DNA from 2 places in the Bradyrhizobium sp. AZCC 1719 genome. Region 2 is predicted to be linked to the other one. Evidence: riboswitches for the same ligand, from Rfam matches in the RefSeq annotation. Region 2 holds a riboswitch; the other holds the start of a gene.
The links. Region 2 has a riboswitch for S-adenosylmethionine ahead of metX (homoserine O-acetyltransferase MetX). Riboswitches for the same ligand answer to the same signal wherever they lie in the genome.

Region 1 (3,407 bases), 1.4 Mb from region 2:
ATCCGATGCTGAACGTCGAGGATCTTCCCGATCTGGCGAAGCTCTATCTCGGTGGAGCCGATCCGCGTACGCCCTATGCTTCGCCGCTCTACGGCGATCCCGCCGGATTGCCGCCGGTGCTTATTCAGGTCGGCAGCGACGAAATTCTCAGGGACGACGCTGTCCGAATGGCGGAGAATCTTCGGTCACACAATCTGTGCAGCAAGCTCGAGGTCTGGCGGCGGATGCCGCACACTTGGCAATTGTTCGTGCCGGTGTTGCCTGAGGCCCATCGCGCGATTGCGCAGATCGGCGAGTTTATCTCTGACGTGCGCGACTGAGGCGCGGTCTGGCGCAGGCGGTCAGACCCGGAAGTGCTTGGAGAGCTTCAACCCCTGCGCCTGATAGTTCGAGCCGATGCGCTGGCCGTACATCGCATCGGGCCGCGACAGCATTTTCTCGTAGACCAGGCGCCCGACGATCTGGCCGTGCTCGAGGATGAACGGCACCTCGCGCGAGCGCACTTCGAGCACGGCGCGCGCACCCTGCCCGCCAGCGCCGGCATAGCCGAAGCCGGGATCGAAGAATCCGGCGTAATGCACGCGGAATTCGCCGACCAGGGGATCGAATGGCACCATTTCGGCGGCGTAATCCGGCGGCACCTGCACGGCCTCCTTCGAGGCCAGGATGTAGAACTCGCCGGGATCGAGGATGAGGCTGCCGTCTGATCGAGCCGGGATCGGTTCCCAGAATTCATCGACCGCATAGCCGCCGCGGCGGTCGATATCGACCACACCAGTATGGCGCTTGGCGCGGTAGCCGACGAAGCCGCTGGTGTTCTCGCCGGAGAGATCGACCGACAGCGCCACGCCATTGGCGAGATCGGCGTCATCGATATCGACCAGGCGCTCGGCGCCATGCAGCGCGTCGAGTTCGTCGGCATTGAGGATGGCGTCGCCGGTGCGGAAACGCACTTGTGATAGCCGCGAGCCCTCGCGCAGCAGCACCGGAAACGTCTTTGGGCTGATCTCGGCATAGAGCGGGCCGTGATAGCCCGCGCCGATCATATCGAAGCGGCGGGTGCCGTCGGCAATCACGCGGGTGAAGACGTCGAGCCGGCCGGTCGAACTCTTCGGATTGGCGGCGGCCACGATCTCCGGCGGCAGCGCGAGGCTTTCCAGGAGCGGCACGATATAGACGCAATTGGTCTCCAGTACCGCGCCGTCGGAGAGATTTATTTCATGCAGCTTCAATTCGTCGATGCGCTCGGCGACGGTCGCGCCCGGACCAGGCAGGAAGCTCGCGCGCACCCGGTAGGCAACATCACCAAGGCGCAAATCGAGGCTTGCGGGCTGGATCTGGCTCTCGACAAACGGATAGGCCGGCAGGATGAGGCCCGCATCCGCCATCGCCGCGATCATGCGGTCGGGTAGAATTCCGTTACCGTCGGGCGGAAGCGTGAACGACACGGCGCGGTCCTCTGAGGTGGCCCTGGATGCCCAAATGTCATCCAAACCTCGTAAATATGGGCTTTTAGGGGTTATCCGATGGCCGCCTTGACTGAAAGGGCGCAAGCGAATATCAGCATGACTTATCCCGTGGTGATTTGAGCCGGCCGGCTTGCAGCCACGTTAAATAAGTAGCTAAACAGGCCGGGGACACGTGTGATCCCGGCCTGTGGAGATTTTTCCAGGCCGGTTTTTTTGTGACCATTTTCTTACTGGTCACGGCGGAGGTCACATGTCTGAAGTTGGTTCTACCAAGCGTTTTCGTCCCGAAACCCGCCTCGTCCATGGCGGCACGCTGCGCTCGCAATTCGGCGAGACGTCGGAAGCGCTGTTTCTCACCCAAGGCTATGTCTACGACAGCGCGGAGCAATGCGAGGCGCGCTTCAAGGGCGAGGATCCCGGCTTTATCTATTCCCGCTATTCCAATCCCACGATTTCAATGTTCGAGCGCCGAATGATCGAGCTCGAAGGCGCGGAAGCTGCACGCTCCACCGCCACCGGCATGGCCGCGGTGACGACCGCGATCCTCGCGCCGCTCAGAGCCGGCGACCATGTGGTGGCCTCGAAAGCCCTGTTCGGCTCGTGCCTTTACGTCGTGCAGGACCTCCTGCCGCGCTACGGGATCGAAACGACGCTGGTCGACGGCCTCGATCTCGACCAATGGCAGCGCGCATTGCGGCCCAACACCAAGACCTTCTTCCTGGAGAGCCCGACCAACCCGACGCTCGACGTGCTCGATATTCCGGCGATCGCCGGCATCGCGCACAAGGGCGGCGCGCGGCTGGTCGTCGATAACGTCTTTGCCACGCCGATCTGGCAGAGCCCGCTTTCGCTCGGCGCCGATGTCGTGGTCTACTCCGCGACCAAACATATCGACGGTCAAGGGCGCTGCCTCGGCGGCATTATTCTCTCGTCCGAAGCCTTCATCGCAGAGCACATTCACAACTTCATGCGCCAGACCGGGCCATCGCTCTCTCCCTTCAACGCGTGGGTCCTGCTCAAGGGACTGGAGACGCTGGGCGTGCGGGTACGCGCGCAGACCGACAACGCGGCGAAAATCGCCGAGGCGTTGGCAAGCCATCCGAAGATTGCGCGACTGATCTATCCTGGCCGCGCCGATCATCCGCAAGCGGAGCTGGTGAAGAAGCAGATGCGCGGCGGCTCGACGCTGATCGGCTTCGAGGTCAAGGGCGGCAAAGCCGCCGCCTTCCGCGTCCTCAATGCGTTGCAGATCTCGCGCATCTCCAACAATCTCGGCGATAGCAAGAGCCTCGTCACCCATCCCGCGACGACGACGCATCAACGGCTGACGCCAGAGGCGCGCGCCGAGCTCGGCATCAGCGAAGGCTTTATCCGCTTCTCAGCCGGGCTCGAGCATGCGGATGATCTGATCGAGGATTTTGCCCAGGCGCTGGAGAAGGCGTAAGGTGCTTACCCTCCCCTGGAGGGGGAGGGTCGGCTCGCGTTGAGCGCAGCGAAATGCGAGACGGGGTGGGGTGATCTCTCCACTCGGGTACTGTTCGAGTGGAGGGACCGTCACCCCACCCCGTCGCGCGTTTCACGCGCGTCGACCCTCCCCCTCCAGGGGAGGGTAAGAGGTCACATCGGCCGATAGGCTCGCACGTCCGACGGCACGGCGACGCCGAGCTTGATCTGGCCGACCGATTTGATGATGTCGTCGCCGAGCAGTTGGGCGAAGCAGGCATAGCCCCAGTCGCTCATGTGCAGGCCGTCGGCGATCACGAAATTCTCGATCGGAATCGCCTGCCGCTCGTGCCAGTCCTTCATCACCGCGAAGCGCGGGAAGACGCCGACCTTGCGAAGCTCGGCCGTCTTGTTCAAGAGCTTCATCATCTTGCCGGCGCTTTCGGCGTGCTCGTTGACCCGCGGCGAATATTGCGGATCGATCAGCACGACGTC
Region 2 (3,407 bases):
CGCGCTGGTCGAAGCCGGGCGATGGCCGGCGCGCGATCCGCGGTCGATGGTGGCGGTTCACGTCTAGCCGCCACGGTCGCTGCAAGTTGCGCCTCGGCGTGACAACCACGTGTGAGGGATGTACCGGCGCATGGGTTCCCTCTCCCCTTGCGGGAGAGGGTTAGGGAGAGGGGTGCCGCTTGCTCCGTCGTTGGACGGATAAAGATAGCCTCTGCGAAGACTTTCTCGCGATGCGAGCCATGTTGAGCTCACCGTATCTCTTCCGCCGGAGCCGGGGCTTACCCCTCTCCCCAACCCTCCCCCGCAAGGGGGGAGGGAGCCCTGGCAGCGTGCTTACCTCACAATGGTGCGCGATCCGGGTCGCGCTGGTGGCGGTTTGACGGCGTCACTTCCCCTTCCCGCCCCTACTCAGCAAAAACACGCCCTGCTCGCCGAACATGTTCCAGACCCACCAGGGCAGGTTCAGCGGCACCGGGCGGCCGTAGAGATCGAGCGCGACGGCGCGCTCCATCTTGACGTTGATCTCGTCGCAGAGCTGCACGAAGTCCTTGATCGTGCAGAAATGGATGTTCGGCGTGTCGTACCAGGTGGCGGGGAGATTTTCGGTACGCGGCATGTGGCCGCCGACGAGTAACTGCAGCCGCATCTTCCAGAAGCCGAAATTCGGGAACGACACGATCGCGCGCCGGCCGATGCGCAGCAGGTTTTCCAGGACCGGCTTCGGCTGCCGCGTCGCCTGCAGCGTCTGCGACAGGATGACGTAATCGAAGGCATCGTCCGGATAATTGACGAGATCGGTGTCGGCGTCGCCCTGCACCACGGCGAGCCCCTTGGCGACGCAGCGGTTGACGCCCTCGCGCGACAGCTCGATGCCGCGGCCATCGATGCCGCGGCTCTCCAGGAGCTGCAGCAACTCGCCGTCGCCACAGCCGACGTCGAGCACTTTTGAGCCGGCCGCAATCATTTCGGCGACGAGGAGATGGTCGGTGCGATATTTGCCCGTGCGGTCGGGCGCGACGCCGCCGAGCGGCAATGCTTGTTCCTGAAGGGCCATGTCAGCCACCTGTACCATCGAGACCGCGCGACTTGCCCGCGGATTCCAGGAAGGCGCGAGAAATGTCGAAGAACTCGGGCACGTCGAGCAGGAAGGCATCGTGGCCGCGGTCGGTCTCGATCTCGGCGAACGACACCCGCGCGCTCGAAGCATTCAGCGCATGCACCAGCGCGCGCGATTCCGAGGTCGGAAACAGCCAGTCGGACGTGAACGACACCACGCAGAAGCGGGTCTTGATGCCGCGAAACGCTTCCGCCAGCACGCCGTCATGGTCGGCGGCGATATCGAAATAATCCATCGCGCGCGTCAGATAGAGGTAGCTGTTGGCATCGAAGCGCTCGACGAACGACGAGCCCTGATAGCGCAGATAGCTTTCGACCTGGAAATCCGCGTCGAACGAAAACGTCGGCAGTTCGCGGTCCTGCATCCGCCGCCCGAACTTGCGATGCAGCGCAGCGTCGGAAAGATAGGTGATGTGCCCCGCCATGCGCGCCACCGCCAGTCCGCGGTGCGGATGCGTGCTGCGCTCGAAATAGCGCCCATGGTGCCAGTCCGGATCAGCCATCACGGCCTGCCGGCCGAGTTCGTGAAACGCGATGTTTTGCGCCGAATGGCGCGTCGAGCAGGCGACCGGCAGCGCGGAAAACACCCGTTCCGGATAGGCTGCCGTCCATTGCAGCACCTGCATGCCGCCCATCGAGCCGCCTATGACGCACAACAATGTTTGGATGCCCAGCCGGTCGAGCAACATGGCCTGCGCGCGGACCATGTCGGGGATGGTGATGATCGGAAAATCCAGTCCCCACGCCTTGCCGGTCGCCGGGTTGGTCGAGGCCGGACCGGTCGATCCCATGCAACCGCCGATCACGTTCGAACAGATGATGAAATATCTGTCGGTATCGAGCGGGCGCCCTGGACCGACCATGATTTCCCACCAGCCGGCCTTGCCGGTCAGAGGATGCACGTTGGCGACATGCTGGTCCAGCGTCAGCGCGTGGCAGATCAGGATCGCGTTGGAGCGGTCGGCGTTCAACTCGCCATAGGTCTGGTACGCGATCTGGAATGGCGCGAGATCGATGCCGCAATCGAGCTTCAAGGGCTGCTCGATGCCGAATTTGACCACCGGCGAGGTCGGATGATCGGCCTCATGGGCGCGGTCCTCGCTGTGAATCGACGGACTGGATACCGACTGCAATTGTGTCATCCCGACCTTCCTCCTCGCGGAGGTCCTTAACGACAGAAATCAGGCCGTAAAAAACCCGGCCTGAACGAAAGGTTCGGCCGGGATCAATCTGTCCCCGGCCTGTTTAGCGAGTTGTTTAACGTGGCTGCAAGCCGGCCGGCTCAAATGACCACGGAATGGAACAAAGCTAGTCCGAAGCAGGCCCCCCGTCAAGGCAGCCGCATGGTTAACCCTGCAGCGATCATGGCGGATCTGACGTTTCTCTTTGCTTTCGACGGCCGTCTTTTCTAATCAATGCCCTTGCTGGGTGGTGATTTCAGACCGATCCGGCGCTGAAGGTTTTAACATGTCCAAGGCTCCCCCGGCTCCGCCCTCGCTGCAGGAATTGCGCAAGGAGATCGACGCGATCGACGAGCAGGTCCATCGCCTCTTGATGGCGCGCGGCGACATCATCGACCGGCTGATCCAGGTGAAGCAGACCCAGGAGGTGGGCTCGGCGTTCCGACCCGCGCGAGAGGCCAGCATGATGCGCAGCCTGGTCGAGCGCCATCGCGGCATCCTGCCGTTAGACACCATCGAGAGCATCTGGCGCGTCATCATCTCGACCTTTACTTATGTCCAGGCGCCGTTCTCGGTACACGCGGACGTCTCGATCGGCGAGCCGGCGATGCGGGATTCGGCGCGGTTTCACTTCGGCTTTGTCGTGCCCTATGTCGGCCATTTCAGCGCACAGGCCGCGGTTGAAGCCGTCGCGAAATCCAAGGGCGATCTGGCGCTGGTCTCGGCGGTCTCGAGCCGCACGCCGTGGTGGAGTGCGCTGGAAGCCGAAGGCGCACCAAAAATCATTGCCCGCCTGCCGTTCCTCGAACGCGCCGATCATCCGGCCGCGCTGCCGGTGTTCGTGATCTCGCGCGTCGCCGATGATGCCATGGTGACGGAGGTGCAGATGTGGAGCGTCCGCGTCTCGGGGTGGAACGCCGATATCGCCCGCGCCCTCGCCCCGCTCGCCGAAATCGTCGCGGTGCCCGATACCGCTTTCGACGGTGCGGCGCTTTTGGTGTCGGACGCCGGCAGCGGGTTCGAAAAGATCAAGACCGCCCTGATCCAGGCCGGCGCCTCGGTGCGCTCGTCGGCTCTCGTCGGCAGCCACGCAACACGCTATACGGTGCC

Region 1: linked by a shared signal. The riboswitch ahead of V1292_RS10675 (O-succinylhomoserine sulfhydrylase) and the one ahead of metX (homoserine O-acetyltransferase MetX) in region 2 are both predicted to bind S-adenosylmethionine.

The regions. Positions count from the first base shown of each region.
Region 1 is NZ_JAZHRU010000001.1:2,255,462-2,258,868, reverse strand. Features, by position in the region: gene V1292_RS10685 (alpha/beta hydrolase) at 1-320, shown strand, start outside; gene V1292_RS10680 (2'-deoxycytidine 5'-triphosphate deaminase) at 342-1,448, opposite strand; SAM riboswitch at 1,568-1,647, shown strand; gene V1292_RS10675 (O-succinylhomoserine sulfhydrylase) at 1,720-2,913, shown strand; gene V1292_RS10670 (SGNH/GDSL hydrolase family protein) at 3,087-3,407, opposite strand, start outside.
Region 2 is NZ_JAZHRU010000001.1:859,895-863,301, forward strand. Features, by position in the region: gene V1292_RS04110 (alpha/beta fold hydrolase) at 1-67, shown strand, start outside; gene metW (methionine biosynthesis protein MetW) at 386-1,054, opposite strand; gene metX (homoserine O-acetyltransferase MetX) at 1,056-2,258, opposite strand; SAM riboswitch at 2,341-2,420, opposite strand; gene V1292_RS04125 (chorismate mutase) at 2,584-3,407, shown strand, end outside.